DNA from 3 places in the Arthrobacter sp. YD2 genome. Region 2 is predicted to be linked to each of the others. Evidence: riboswitches for the same ligand, from Rfam matches in the RefSeq annotation. Region 2 holds a riboswitch; each other region holds the start of a gene.
The links. Region 2 has a riboswitch for S-adenosylmethionine ahead of QWJ37_RS03740 (hypothetical protein). Riboswitches for the same ligand answer to the same signal wherever they lie in the genome.
Positions count from the first base shown of each region.

Region 1: linked by a shared signal. The riboswitch ahead of QWJ37_RS13480 (ABC transporter substrate-binding protein) and the one ahead of QWJ37_RS03740 (hypothetical protein) in region 2 are both predicted to bind S-adenosylmethionine.
Region 3: linked by a shared signal. The riboswitch ahead of QWJ37_RS11820 (bifunctional o-acetylhomoserine/o-acetylserine sulfhydrylase) and the one ahead of QWJ37_RS03740 (hypothetical protein) in region 2 are both predicted to bind S-adenosylmethionine.

Region 1 is NZ_JAUHHB010000003.1:528,962-533,609, forward strand. Features, by position in the region: gene QWJ37_RS13470 (hypothetical protein) at 1-337, opposite strand, end outside; gene QWJ37_RS13475 (hypothetical protein) at 487-1,176, opposite strand; SAM riboswitch class I at 1,751-1,840, shown strand; gene QWJ37_RS13480 (ABC transporter substrate-binding protein) at 1,945-3,636, shown strand; gene QWJ37_RS13485 (ABC transporter permease) at 3,640-4,599, shown strand; gene QWJ37_RS13490 (ABC transporter permease) at 4,618-4,648, shown strand, end outside.
Region 2 is NZ_JAUHHB010000001.1:757,427-762,074, forward strand. Features, by position in the region: gene QWJ37_RS03720 (NAD(P)H-hydrate dehydratase) at 1-520, shown strand, start outside; gene QWJ37_RS03725 (CPBP family intramembrane glutamic endopeptidase) at 605-1,366, shown strand; gene QWJ37_RS03730 (hypothetical protein) at 1,467-1,637, shown strand; gene QWJ37_RS03735 (VOC family protein) at 1,685-2,119, opposite strand; gene QWJ37_RS03740 (hypothetical protein) at 2,200-2,631, opposite strand; SAM riboswitch class IV at 2,647-2,779, opposite strand; gene QWJ37_RS03745 (hypothetical protein) at 3,043-3,336, opposite strand; gene QWJ37_RS03750 (LLM class flavin-dependent oxidoreductase) at 3,382-4,401, opposite strand; gene QWJ37_RS03755 (alpha/beta hydrolase) at 4,493-4,648, shown strand, end outside.
Region 3 is NZ_JAUHHB010000003.1:160,007-164,654, reverse strand. Features, by position in the region: gene QWJ37_RS11835 (sugar-binding domain-containing protein) at 1-194, shown strand, start outside; gene QWJ37_RS11830 (hypothetical protein) at 307-1,251, opposite strand; gene QWJ37_RS11825 (VOC family protein) at 1,422-2,072, opposite strand; SAM riboswitch class IV at 2,234-2,350, shown strand; gene QWJ37_RS11820 (bifunctional o-acetylhomoserine/o-acetylserine sulfhydrylase) at 2,430-3,746, shown strand; gene QWJ37_RS11815 (homoserine O-acetyltransferase) at 3,762-4,648, shown strand, end outside.

The sequences.
Region 1 (4,648 bases), on a different contig from region 2:
CCCGGAGGTAATCGGCGCCAGCGGCTACCATGCCCTCCTCAAGCAGCTTGAACAGGGTCCTCGCCTGCTTTTCCTTGAGGTCCTGACGGGCCTGTTCGGCCTGGGTCTTCGCGAACCGAACCTGACGGGCAACATCCTCCAGCGCGCCGATCAGGATGTTCCGTGCTGCCAGCTGCGCTGCGGCATTCCGGCGGTACGAGTCCGCGAACGGGCCGCGGAATTCTTCCAGCGCTTCTCCCGTAGCCGAGGCCCGCGGACCGCGCTGCTCACCCAACGCAGCGGCGGCCTCGTCACAGGCCGCTATGAGCTGGTCAGCCGTGCCAGCATCAAAGTCCATTTCAGGATCCCCCATCCCCCGGCAAGCACTTCCGCTTCTGAGCCGCAGGATAAACAGTACATGTACCGCCCCCGGCGAAGCCTGCCCGATCCGGGGTGCGGCGGATCACCGGACGCCGTGCGCGCCGGCTGGATTCTCCGGTTCCTGCCTCACTCCGGCCGGGCCGGTTCCAGAGGCGGGTCGTAGCACTCGGCCACCACCGCCGCAGCCGGTCCGGCGGTTGCGGCAGCAGCTTCCCGGACCATCCCGGCAAAGGACGCGGGTCCGCAGACGTAAATCCAATCCGGGTGCAGGGTAGCCAGGACGCCCAGCAGATCCTGAGCGGTGACGCGCCGGCCCTGGCTGCCGGCATCCCACAGCCGCAACTCAACGGAGGTTGCCAGCCCGCCGGCTGCAAGAACGTCGCGGACCGTGTCGCATTCATCGCTGCGGCCTACAAAAAACAGGGCGGCGCGTTCATACTGCCGTGCCGGGTCCCGCAGCAGCCTCCCCAATAGGCCCAGACCGGAGGCCAGACCGGAACCGGCGGCAACGAACAGGGGGCGGCGGACGGAGCCGGGCAGCAGGATGCCCGGGCCCGGCCGGGAGATGGACAGCACCGCACCGCCTGCCGGGTCCAGCATCGCCGCGCTGACCAGCCCGCGTGCGCTCCGCTTCACGTAGAGGGTCATGGTGCGGCTCCCGCGGTCTACGGACAGCACCGCAAAATAGCTGGTATGCACCCCCGTTGCGGCGGCAGCGGAAACAGCAACGTGCCCTCCTTCCAGCAGGTCCTTTTCATCCAATTCAGCGGGCCATTCCAGCTGTACCAAGGCTGCCGTTTCATGGACCGAATACACGCGATGGCCTGGAATCTTCCAGCATATTTCCGGGGCGGTGGATATACCCATTTAGCACCAATCCTGACGTTTATAAAAGGGTTTTAAAAATGTGGTTGATTTTTGCGCAGCCTTCGCGTCCGGCCCGGCGGGTCCGCATGACGGCGGCGGATTCCCCACCCCTGAAGCCGGTGAACGGCAACCGGCCGGTACCGGCTTTCGCCTTGCTGTCGGCAGGGACGAAACGACCGGAGAGAATAACTTCAGCAGGCGGTCACAATGGTTTACAAACAGCCGCCGGGGATATATTTCCCGCTATTCATAAACCCCTAGTTCCAGCGAGGCAGCTGAGATATCCGGGGTCCGGCGGAAACGGGATGTGCAGAACCGTACTCCCAGCCGGCACCGCATTGTCAAGCCCGGCCGGGCCCGGCAAAAAGGAACAAAACAATCCTCCGCCAGGTCCTTCGCGCGCGCGGTAAGGGCCCATCAAAAACTGTCTTTGTCATCAAGGGAAATATTTCGTCACCGGCCTTGCGGACCGGGTCCGGGCGGGTTTGTATGGGTCCTGTCCGCACAACCTGTTTTGGACGACTTACCATCCAGAGCGGCTGAGAGACCTGGCTCGTTGACGTCGCAGCAACCACCCTTCGGGGGACGGTGCTAATGCCAGGACCGATGGAGAAACCTCATTCACCGTTGGTCCATGACCGCTGCTTTGCCATGCGGTGATGGCCTCCAACGTGCCTGGATGCGGTGTGCCTCGGTGATGACTGAGAGGACCGCCCCATGCTTTACCTGAACCAGACAGACCCTCACCCCGGACCAGGGGCCACCCCCGATACCGGGGCGCTGCTGCGGCGGCGCACCGCCCTGAAGATCGCCGCCGCTTTCGCGGCGGCAGCCCTGGCCCTGACCGGCTGCCAGCAGGCGGCGTCGGACCAGGGCCCCGGAACCCGGGTGGCCGCCGGAACCCCGGTGGAGGGCGGCACCCTGATCTACGCCGAGGTCACGCCGATCAACAACTGGCAAACCCAGTCCGCCCGGTTTTACGAAAAAGCCAACGTGCTGAACAGCGTGCTGGACCGGCTGACCTATTTCGATCCGGAGTCAGGTGATCTGGTGCCGTGGCTCGCCTCCGAATTCTCAGCCAACGCCGAGCACACCGAGTTCATCTTCACCATCCGCCCCGGTGTCACCTTCAGCGACGGCACGCCGCTGGATGCCGCCGCGGTCAAAGCGAATCTGGACAGTTTCGGATTCGGTATTCCCGCTGCCCAGATCCAGCCGAACGTCGACTTCGCCGGCTATACCTCCAGTGAAGTGACGGCCCCGGACCAGGTAAAGGTCACCCTGGCCGCTCCGAATTCCAACTTCCTGCGGGCCACCTCCTCCGTCACCGCCGGTCTGGTCTCCCCGGCCACCCTGGGCCTTGACGCCGCCGGACAGTCCGCCCTGTCCCGCATTTCCGGTTCCGGCCCGTTTGTCTTCGAATCCGAGAAACCCGACGAGGAGGTGGTGCTGGCCAAGCGCGGGGACTACGCGTGGGCACCCGAGACCGCGGACAACCAGGGCGCAGCGTATCTGGACCGGGTGGTCATCAAGTACCTGCCCGAGGTGGCGCACCGGGCCGGTGCCGTGCAATCCGGTCAGGTGGACCTGGTCCGCGGACTGCAGCCGGCAGACGAAGCCGCACTGGCCGCCAGCGGGAGCCAGGTCCTGGCGCCGGCGGGAACCGACCTGACGTCAAACATGGCCGCTGTCCGGACCGGCAGCGGACGGCTCGCAGATCCGCAGGTCCGCCGCGCACTGCAGCTGGGCATCGACCGGCAGTCCATCAAGGACACCGTGCTTTCGGACAGTTACACCATCGCCGCCTCCGTGCTGAACCACGGGGCACCGGGATTCGTGGACCTCAGCGCTGAGCTGGCCTATGACCCGGAACAGGCCAAGGCCCTGCTGGACGACGCCGGGTGGACGGTGGGCGCTGACGGCATCCGCGATAAGGACGGCGAAAAGCTGGCCCTGACCGTCACCAGCTCCAACAACTCCGTGGTGATCAAACCGGCCTTCGAACTGATCGAACAGCAGTGGCGGCAGATCGGCGTGCAGCTGAAGAACCGGGCGGCGGACAACACGTTCCTGGCCACCGCCATGCCGGACCCCGCCGTCGAACTCTTCGGCACCCGGCAGTTCATATACGGCGGACTCGGGCCCATTTTCGAACCGGACAACAACACCATGACCCACACCTCGGACCCGGCACTGAATAAGCTCTTCGCCGCCGAGCGCGCAGCCGGGCCCGGACCGGACCGGGACCGGATCCTGGCCGAGGAGCAGCGTGCCCTGGTCCTGGAGCAGGCCTACTCCCTGGTGCTGTGGGACGAGGTGCAGGTCTACGGCGCAGGCCCGGACACGCACATTGACTTCACGTCCGGAACAGCGCCCATCTTCCAGGGCGCCTGGACGGCGGGGAGCTAAGCCGTGACCCGTTATCTGTTGCTGCGCACCGGCCAGGCCGTCCTGGTGGTGTGGCTGGCGTACACGCTGATTTTCCTTGCCGTGCAGCTGCTGCCCAGCGATCCGGTCACCATTTTCCTCACCGCGGATTCGGCCGTGGACCAGGCCGCCATCGACACCATGAAGGCCCAGTACGGGTATGACCAGCCGCTGGCGGTGCAGTACCTCCACCAGCTCGGCGCCCTGCTGCAGGGCGACGCCGGGTACTCGCTGACCTCCGGGGAACCGGTGATGCAGCGGATCGGCGGGGCGCTGGGCTCCACGCTGGCGCTGGCCGGATCGGCTCTGGCGGCCGCCGTCGTTATTGCCCTGGCAGTGGTGTCCGCCGCGGTGCTGGCACCGTCCGGGCGGGTGCGCCGGATCCTGGCGAACCTGCCGCCGCTGTTCTCGGCGGTGCCGGTGTTCTGGCTGGGCCTGGTCCTGCTGGAGCTGCTCTCCATCCGGCTGGGTGTGCTCTCCATTTTCCCCGACGGCTCGTTCCTGTCCCTGGCCGTGCCGGTGTTTGTGCTGGCCGTCCACGTCTCCGCGCCGCTGGCACAGGTGCTGCTGAAAAGCGCGGACCAGGTCTACCGGCTGCCGTTCATCGACGTGCTGCGGGCCAAGGGCGCTTCCCCGGCCCGGATCTTTTTCCGGCACGTGCTCAAAAACGCCGCCGGTCCCGCGCTGGCCATCCTGGGCATCACGGTGGGCACCCTCTTCGCCGGGTCCGTGATCACCGAAACCGTGTTTTCCCGCACCGGGCTGGGGTCCGTGGTGCTGCAGGCCGTGACCGCTCAGGACGTGCCGCTGGTCCAGGGGCTCGTCCTGCTGACCGCCGCGGTTTTTGTGGCAGTCAACCTGGCGGTGGACCTGATCCACCCGCTGCTGGATCCGCGCATCCTCACCGACGCACAGCAGGGCTCTGCCCGTGCCCTCGCTGCCTGAAACCGAAAAGGCGAACCGATGACCACACTTCTTCCTCCCGTACACGCGC
Region 2 (4,648 bases):
GACAGCGGCGCTGCTGGTGTCCGTGGTTCCCCTGTTGGGGGAAAAGACCCAGGTGGTGCTTGATGCCTACGCGCTCGGGGTCCTGCCCGGACAGCCGGAGGTGGCCAAGGTGCTGGCTGGCCGGCTGGTTCTGACGCCGAACCGGACCGAGATCCTGCACCTGCTGGGGGAGGAGGACACTGACGAAGAGTCTTTGGACATGGCTGACGCCTCGCTGGAGGTGGCGCGGAAGTACTCGGCAGTGGTGACGGCCCAGAACCTCATCACGGCACCGGAGGGTTCCAGCTGGGAAGTACCCGCCGGCAATCCCGGTTTGGGGACCTCCGGCTCCGGGGATGTCCTGGCCGGTGCGGTAGGCGGTTTCCTGGCCCGCGGGGCGACGCCGGAACAGGCGGCATGCTGGGGCACCTACCTGCACGCCGTGGCGGGGGACCGGCTCTCGGCGTCCCGCGGACCCCTCAGCTTCCTGGCACGCGAGTTGCTGGAGGCCATGCCGCCTGTGATTGCGGAACTGAACTAGGCAGCGGGCGCGTTTTGGCGGCCGCCGTACGCGCTGAACCAAGAACGGGCTGCACGGGGCGGCACGGCCTCTTATCCTGAGGTGATGACAGCTAACGAATACCGGACCGGCCCGTCGGGGCGGGCAGCGGCACAAATCCCGTGGCTTTCCTACCGGTTCACCCGCAGCGACGGCGTCGCGGCGGGCTTTTACGTCCTGTTCCTGCTGTTGCTGAGTTTTGTGCCCATCAACATTCCCGGGCTCTCGGTGCTGATTCCGGACCCGGTGGTGGCGGCCTACGTCATCAATCTGGGCTTCTATGCGGTCGCTGGAATTCTGGCCCTTATTGCCGCCCGGCGGTATGTTGCCCGCGAGACCCGGGTCCTTGCCACCCGGCCGGTGCTGACCGCTGCCCTGATCCCGATTGGCGTAATCCTCACAATCATCGCTTCCATGGTGGGCGTGATCATCGCCGGCCAGGCCGAAACCGCCGTGAACCAGGAGGCTGTGCAGGGGCTGGTCACCGAAATGTCTCCCTGGCTGGTGGTGCCGCTGGTCGTCATCCTGGCGCCCTTCGTGGAGGAGTACATTTTCCGGCACCTGCTCATCGGCAAACTCAGCCGCTACTGGAACATCTGGGCGTGCAGCATCCTGTCCGTCCTGCTCTTCGCCTCCATCCACATTGTGGGTAAGGAATCCCTGTCACTGCCGGTCCTGATGCCTTATCTGGCCACCGGTGCCGTCCTGGTCGGGCTGTACGTATGGGCAGGAAACAACTTCATGCTGTCCTACGGCGTGCATGCTGCGAAGAACCTGCTCAGCGTGGTGCTGATCTACGCCATTCCGCCGGAACTGCTGCAGCAGTAATCTCGCCGCGGGAATGCGGCCCCGGCAGGAAGCCATGCCCTAGCATCGGTGGCAGGACCGGACCCGTCCCGGGGCCGGCACACAGAATCGGGGGATCGGCGTGTCAGTAGGCTCAGGAATCGGCGCAGTGTTCGTAATTTTGTATTTCCTGTTGGTGGTCGCAGTGGCCGTCCTTGTGGTCTGGGCCCTGGTACTCGTGATCATTTTCCTCCGGCTGCGGATTGCCCAGCTGCGCGGAGAGTTGCGCGGAGACACCGGAACGGTTAACTGACGCGGCCGGGGGCCTGCGGCCTGCGCCGCCTGTCCCCGGCAACCCCGTCAGCTGATGCAGAACTCGTTGCCTTCGGGATCCGCCATGACGTACCAGGAGTGCGGCCCCTGGCTTGCTTCGGTCAGGAAGGACGCACCCCGTTCCTCCAAGGCGGCCCGGGCCGCGTCCTTATCCTGGCCCTGGAGCCGGACATCCAGGTGAATGCGGTCCTTGACGGTTTTGGGCTCGGGAACCGGCTGAAACAGGATGCGCAACCGGTCCTTCCGGCCCACCTCGTCGGCAGGACAGATGGCGGCGCCGTCCCGCCAGACCCGGACACCGTTGTGCTCGATAACGTCCTCCGGGTTCGCCAAGCCCTGGTCCAGCATGGACGAAATGAAGTCCTGGTCCACGGGCTCGAGCGTCCAGCCCAGGGTTTCGGCCCACCAATCCGCCTGTTGGTGGGCATCGGTGCAGTCAACGCAGATCTGTATATTCGTCATGGCATTGAGGCTAGAACCCGAACAGCACGGCCGTCATTGGTATGCGGACAGATGCAGTCCGCATATTCACCGGCCGGGAATCAGGCCTGGCCGTCAATCCGCTCGGTTTCGGGAGCCCGGACCGGAGAGCCGATGCAGGGCAGCACCCGCTCCGGCCGGGCCAAGTAGAAAAAAGAGCTCCGGGCATCCGAGCCGAAACCGCCGGGCACCATCAGTGTGGAGTATCGCTGGCACCACTGTGGTGTGTCGACGGCGGCGTCCAGGGCGGCGGCCACGGCGCCCACGTTGTGGAACCACATCAGCTGCTGCGTTCCGTCGATTACGAGGTGGATGAGGTCCAGCTCCGGGTCGGCTGCGACCTCGACGTCGGACCACTGATCCCACGCCTCGAGCCGGCGGCGGTGGATCCAATGGACGTTGTGGCCGGGCGCGAAACCGGAGCAGCTGCTGCTGATGGAGGAGTTGTTGAAATCGGGGTTGAAGCCGGAGTTGCTGACACTGGACATGCTCACAGTGGGTTCCTTTTCAGGTTGTCCTTGCCTGCACCGGTTGGAGCAGGCCGCTTCGTCATCCGAACCACCCGCCGAACAGTGGGGTTGGTGTGGGGCCAGTCGGAGCTTTTATGCCCGGCGAACCGGGCGGAGGCCACATCTCGTGAAGCTAGAAACTACTGTAACCGAGGGCACCGACATTTCGACAGAGACGCAATATCAGGGTCTGGTGTGGTCGTGCGGCGTCGGGCGGCGGTGCGCCGGGCGGACCGGGACGGCGGCAACGAAAACTCCCGCTCGCAGAGCTCGCGAGAGTTAATAAAGCCGCCTTACCCGGCCCGTCCGGCACACGGCATCTCGTCTGGGCGATGGCACCCTGACTTGCCTGTCAGGCACTAGCCTCAATCACCAATTCAGCTGGCAGTCTTGAGCCTACGGGTCGTGGAAGTACCCCGTCGCGGGGTCAATGGACGAGAGGAAATCGCGAATAGCGGCCACGTGCTGTTGATGCGTGGGCGGTTCACGCCTGCCGAGGGCGTTGAATCCATAACCATTGTTGGGTCCCGAGACCCAGTCATAGAGAATCGTTCCATCCTCGTCACGCCTGCGCACTGCAAACGTCTCGCCGTCGACGGTGATTGTCCCAAGGCCCGTATAGGTACTCGTGTCCGGCGGTGCAGGGGCAAACACCCACCCCTCATCTGCGGGGTGGCGATCGCTCTCCATACGTTTGATCCTACTGAGCAGGGAGCGATTCCTCACACCGCCCCGTTACCGCCAGCCGGCGTCCGGAGCCACGAGCTTGACGATGCTTTCGAGCAGGTGCGCGTTGTAGTCCACGCCGAGCTGATTGGGCACGGTGATGAGCACGGTGTCTGCGGCCTGCACGGCAGCGTCAGCGGCCAGTTCGGCAGCGATCACGTCGGGTTCGCCGATGTAGCTCTTGCCGAACCGGGCGAGGCCCCCGTCGAGGTGGCCCACCTGGTCACGTCCCTCGGCCTGCGCGCGAAGACCGAAGTAATGCCGGTCCTCCCCGGTCACCAGAGGGATGACGCTGCGGCTCACGGAGACCCGCGGCGTGCCCTGGTGGCCGGCGTCGGCCCAGGCCTTGCGGTAGACCTCGATCTGCTCGGCCTGCAGCTGGTCGAACGGAACTCCGGTGTCTTCGGTCAGCAGGGTGGAACTCATCAGGTTCATGCCCTGCTCACCGGTCCACTTGGCCGTGGCCCGGGTGCCCGAACCCCACCAGATGCGCTCAGGCAGACCGGGAGAAAGAGGATCGATGGCCATGGGGGCGGTTGTCCCGGTCATTGCCGGATCGGACTGGGCCACCCCGGCACCGGCAATGGCGGCACGGAACACCTCGGTGTGCTGGCGAGCCATGTCCGCGTCGGTGGAGTCCGGCCCCGGCACGTAACCGAAGGACTCATAACCCCGCAGGGCAGGCTCGGGGGATCCCCGGCTGATGCCCAACTGCAGCCGTCCGCCGCTGATCAGGTCCGCCACTGCGGCATCTTCCGCCATCGAAAGCGGATTCATGTAGCGCATGTCGATCACGCCGGTGCCGAGTTCGATTTTGCTGGTCCGGGCCGCCATGGCGGCAAGCGTGGGGAACGGGGCGGAGAACTGCGGCGCGAAGTGATGTACCCGCATGTACGCGCCGTCGACGCCGATTTCCTCCGCGGCTACCGCCAGCTCGATCTGCTGCAATACTGCGTCCCGGGCACTGGGCGTCCGGGACCCCAGTGCGTTCCGGTAGTGTCCGAAGGACAGGAACCCTATTCGTTTCATATCAGCCACAGCGCCGGAGCACTCTGCGGTATTCCCGGCCGTCCAGACCCGCGGCCGGGCGCCGCGAAACCACCGTAAGGAAACAGGCACAGTGCACATCACCATGGTCCCGGGTTACAACGGCTCACCACCCGACCAGTGGCAGAGCCGCTGGGAAGCGGAGCTGCCCAACGTCACCCGTTTCGCGCCGTCGTCGTGGGATGAACCCGAGCTGGAGGACTGGATGGCGGCGCTGGACCGGGCCGCC
Region 3 (4,648 bases), on a different contig from region 2:
CTTACCGCCGGCTGCATACCCGGCAGATCGAACCGGCGGTGGCGCGCGGCCTCGCGGCCACGGTCTATACCCAGCTCACCGACGTCGAGGACGAGGTCAACGGGCTGGTCACCTATGACCGGGCGGTGCTGAAGATCGACGCCGGGACGCTGCGGGAGGTTAATGCCCGGCTGATCCGTGCTGCGGGGCAGTGACCGGCGGGTTTTCTGCTGCGGTCCGTGACAATCGACCGGTTTGGGAAATCCCTGCCAGTTTGCGGCGGAGGGAATTCCCAAAACGGCAGGGAATTCCCAACCGGCAGAGAGTTCAGCGCTGGCGGCGGGTTGGAGACAGGCCAGCTTGGATCAGCCGGTGGACCAGGCTCTCCGGGTGCTGCGCCGGCATGCGGATATCGCGCCAGGACCAGCGGACAAAAGCGACCCCGGTTGCACGGATGGCGTCTTCGCGACGTTTTTCCCGCATCAGCGTGTCCCACGACGGAGGGAGTACGGATCCGTTGGCACCGTACTTCACTGCACCGTCGAATTCTCCGACCACCCGCTGGTCCTTCCAATAAAAATCTGTTCGGAAGTGACCCATTGAAGTAAGAAATTCATACTGAAGCTCCGGAACCGGAAAACCATGGCGGTGCAGAACTGCACGTGAATACGATTCCCCTGGGGACTCGGACCGGGGGTCGGCAAAGTCGATTACGCGCCGGGCCCTCGTCTGTTTGGCCATGTCGGGCAGGTTCCGAGCCAGTTTTTCCAGCTCGTCTTTGTTCGTGGCTGGGCGGCCGTGCACCAGGTCCGGGCGCAGGACACTGTCCATAGCCGGAACTGAGTGCTCGAAAGCCAGATACGCGGCCATGTCCAGAGCGGTCTGTGCACGGGAGGTCAGCGACATTCCCTCCACAACATCGAGCGGCTCCAGCAGCTTACGTTCCGTCCAGTGGAGACCGCCCCGGCGCCGGCCGTGGGAGGACGGGGAAGCCAGCAGTAGTACCTCAGGTGGTGAATCGATCACCGGTAGCCCCCAAATGACGGCGGCGGACTGCTGGACGAGGACGCGTTGCCCGGGCACCTGTTGTGATGCTGCCTGGATACGTACCCGCTCTTTTTCCCAGGCACGGAGCTGTCGCCATACCTCGACGTCGATATAGATCCCGGCACGAAGCCGCACCAGTTGCCCCGCCCGGCACTGCAGGGCAAGGGAACGGCGGCCTGAGCCGAAGGAATCGGCGTCAGCCGCGAAGATGAGCTCGGGATTCACGCCTTCAGGGTGGAAGGGCGGTGGCGTAGATGCGAGCGAACCAGGCTCAAATGTGGAAAACCTGCGGCTCGGAGAGAGAATCTACCGGTTTGGGAAATTCCTGCCACTTTGCAGCGGAGGGAATTCTCAGACCGGACGGAAAACCCCAAACCGGCCGAAAAACCCCGGAGCTAGATCTCCACCCGGCCGTTGGCGGTGTCGAAGGTGACCGACATGATGCCGGGCGTGCCGGCCGGAGCGATCCAGGTGACATCGACGCCCTCCAGCGGTGCCTCCACCGGGTGGCCCAGCCAGTCAGTGACCCGGGCAGCCGAACCGGCGATGGTCAGCGAATTCAGTTTCACCGAACCGGGCATCCCGGGCAGGGCATTGGAGGGGTGCAGTGCCTCGGTGCCGTCATCCCAGCGCAGCAGGTAGGGCACCTGGGGATCCGCGATCAGGCCGTTGATGCCGATCTGGCGCCAGGTGAGTTCCTGGCCATCAGGGAATTTGCGGTTGCCCGGCACTGACGGGCGGCCCAGGCGTTCTTCGAAGGGCGAGAGGTCATCGACTGCAACGCACCACCCCATCCAGCCGCCTCCGCATTCGGAGCGCTGGCGGACGGCCTGCCCGAAGGGCGCCTTGTCCGAGGCAGGGTGGTTGAGCACCTCGACAACTTCCACATATTGGTTGTTGGCCAGGGGCAGGATCATATTGCGGGTACCGAATCGGGGGTGGACGCCACCCTTTACGAAGTCGGCTCCGAGAGCAGCAGCAATCCTCTCGGTGGTGGCCAAAAGACCGTCGGATTCACAGGCATAAGAAACATGGTCCAAGCGCATGCGGCTCATTGTGGCACGTTGTGATGCCCGTCTCGACTAAGGGAAGCCTAAGAAGAAATCCAGTTGCCTCAGGACACGAAATCTATACACGGGGCCGGTTATTTTTTCACGAAAAGTCACGAAGGTTGCGCATCCTCAGCGGATCAGTTTTTATGGGTGCAGGTCATGAGTGCCAGCAGATAGCCCCGGCTTGCTGGCCGGCAACCCTCCAACCGCGGTGGGGTGCCCCGGGTGAAGACCTGGCCGCACGCCAAAAGGGCGTCCGGCAAGCGCGGGTCCCACAAACCCCACCGGACATCCGGCGTACCCGGATGTTCCCGCGAAGGTAGTGTGCGGCCCCTGGAATGAGGGAGCATCATGAGTGCAGATTGGTCTTTTGAAACCCGTCAGATCCACGTAGGACAGGAGCCCGACGCCGTCACCGGCGCCCGCGCCCTGCCCATCTACCAGACATCGTCCTTCGTCTTTCCCAGCGCCGAGGCAGCCGCAAACCGGTTTGCCCTGGCCGATCTTGAACCCATCTACACCCGGATCGGAAACCCCACCCAGGAAGCGGTGGAGAACCGGATCGCGTCCCTGGAAGGCGGGGTCGGCGCACTGCTGCTGGCCTCGGGACAGGCCGCGGAAACCTTCGCCCTGCTGAACGTGGCCCAGGCCGGTGACCACATTGTGGCCAGCCCCAGCCTGTACGGCGGCACGTACAACCTGTTAAAGCACACGCTGAAGAAGTTCGGCATCGAGACCACCTTTGTGCAGGACCCGGATGACCTGGAGCAGTGGCGCACCGCGGTGCAGCCCAACACCAAGGCGTTCTTCGGCGAGGTGGTGTCCAACCCGCGCCAGGACGTACTGGACCTTGAAGGCATCAGCGCCGTGGCACACCAGGCCGGGGTGCCGCTGATCGTGGACAACACGCTCGCCACGCCGTACCTCATCCGCCCCATTGAATGGGGTGCGGACATTGTGGTGCACTCGGCCACCAAGTACCTCGGCGGGCACGGCACCTCCATTGCCGGCGTCATCGTGGATTCGGGGAACTTCGACTTCGCGGCGGACCCGGAGAAGTTCCCCGGCTTCAACACACCGGATGAGAGCTACAACGGGCTGGTCTACGCCCGGGACCTGGGGGTCGGGAGCCCGCTTGGCGCCAACCTGGCCTTCATCCTCAAGGCACGTGTGCAGCTGCTGCGCGATCTCGGCTCGGCGGTCTCACCGTTCAACGCGTTCCTTATTGCCCAGGGCCTGGAAACCCTCAGCCTGCGGGTGGAGCGGCACGTGGCCAACGCCGTCGAGGTTGCCAACTGGCTGGAGGCGCACGACGACGTCCTGTCCGTTGCGTACGCGGGCCTGGAGTCGAGCCCGTGGTTCGAACGCGGACGCAAGTACGGCCCGCGCGGAACGGGGGCCATTGTGTCCTTCGAGATTGCCGGGGGAGTGGAAGCAGGCAAGCGGTTCGTGGATGGTTTGGAACTGCACTCCCATGTGGCCAACGTGGGTGACGTGCGCTCGCTGGTCATCCATCCGGCCTCCACCACGCACAGCCAGCTGGGAGCCGAGGCGCAGCTCGCCGCCGGAGTCAGCCCCGGGCTCGTGCGGCTCTCCGTGGGCATCGAGCACATTGACGACATCCTCGCGGATCTCGAGGCCGGCTTCCGGGCCGCCAAGGGCGCGTAACGGGGCACCGTGACTATTCGGCATTCTGCACCGCAGTACCCCGCCACCGCCGTGGACGGGGTGCTGCGGTTCGCCTCGATCGGCGGACTTGAACTGGAAACCGGCGGATACCTGCCCGACGTCGTCCTCGGGTATGAGACGTGGGGCCAGCTGAACGCGGACGCGAGCAACGCCGTGTTTGTGGCCCACGCCCTCACCGGAAGCACCCATGTGGCCCGCGGGCACACGGATGAGCCCGGCTGGTGGGATGAGCTGGTGGGGCCGGGCCGGCCCGTGGACACCAATCGGTTCTACGTGGTCGCGGCGAATATGATCGGCGGCTGCTACGGCTCCACCGGCCCGTCCTCGCTGGACCCGCAGGGCCTGCCGTGGGGCTCACGGTTCCCGCTGGTTACCATCCGAGACGCCGTGCGGGCCGAGGCACGGCTGGCGGACCGCCTTGGCATTGCCCGCTGGCATGCCGTGCTGGGCGGCTCCCTGGGCGGGGCGCGGGCGCTGGAATGGGCGGCCACGGAGCCGGACCGGGTGCAGCGCTGTGCCGTGATCGCGGCAACCCCGGCCAGCACCGCCGAACAGATCGCCTTTGCGCAGGCGCAGATTGCCGCCATCCGGCTGGACCCGGACTTCAGCGGCGGCGATTACTACAACGGGAACCCGCCCCTGGCAGGCCTCGGCCTGGCCCGGCGGATCGCCCACATTACCTACCGGTCCGAACCGGAGCTCGAATACCGGTTCGGGCGCAGCCCGCAGGAGGACGAGAACCCCTTCGGCGCCGTTTTGCCCGCTGAACGGGGCCGATACGCCGTCGAAAGCTACCTCGACCACCAGGCCGGCAAGCTGGCCGGCCGTTTCGACGCCAACACCTACCTGGTCCTGACCGAAGCGTTGATGGGGCACGACGT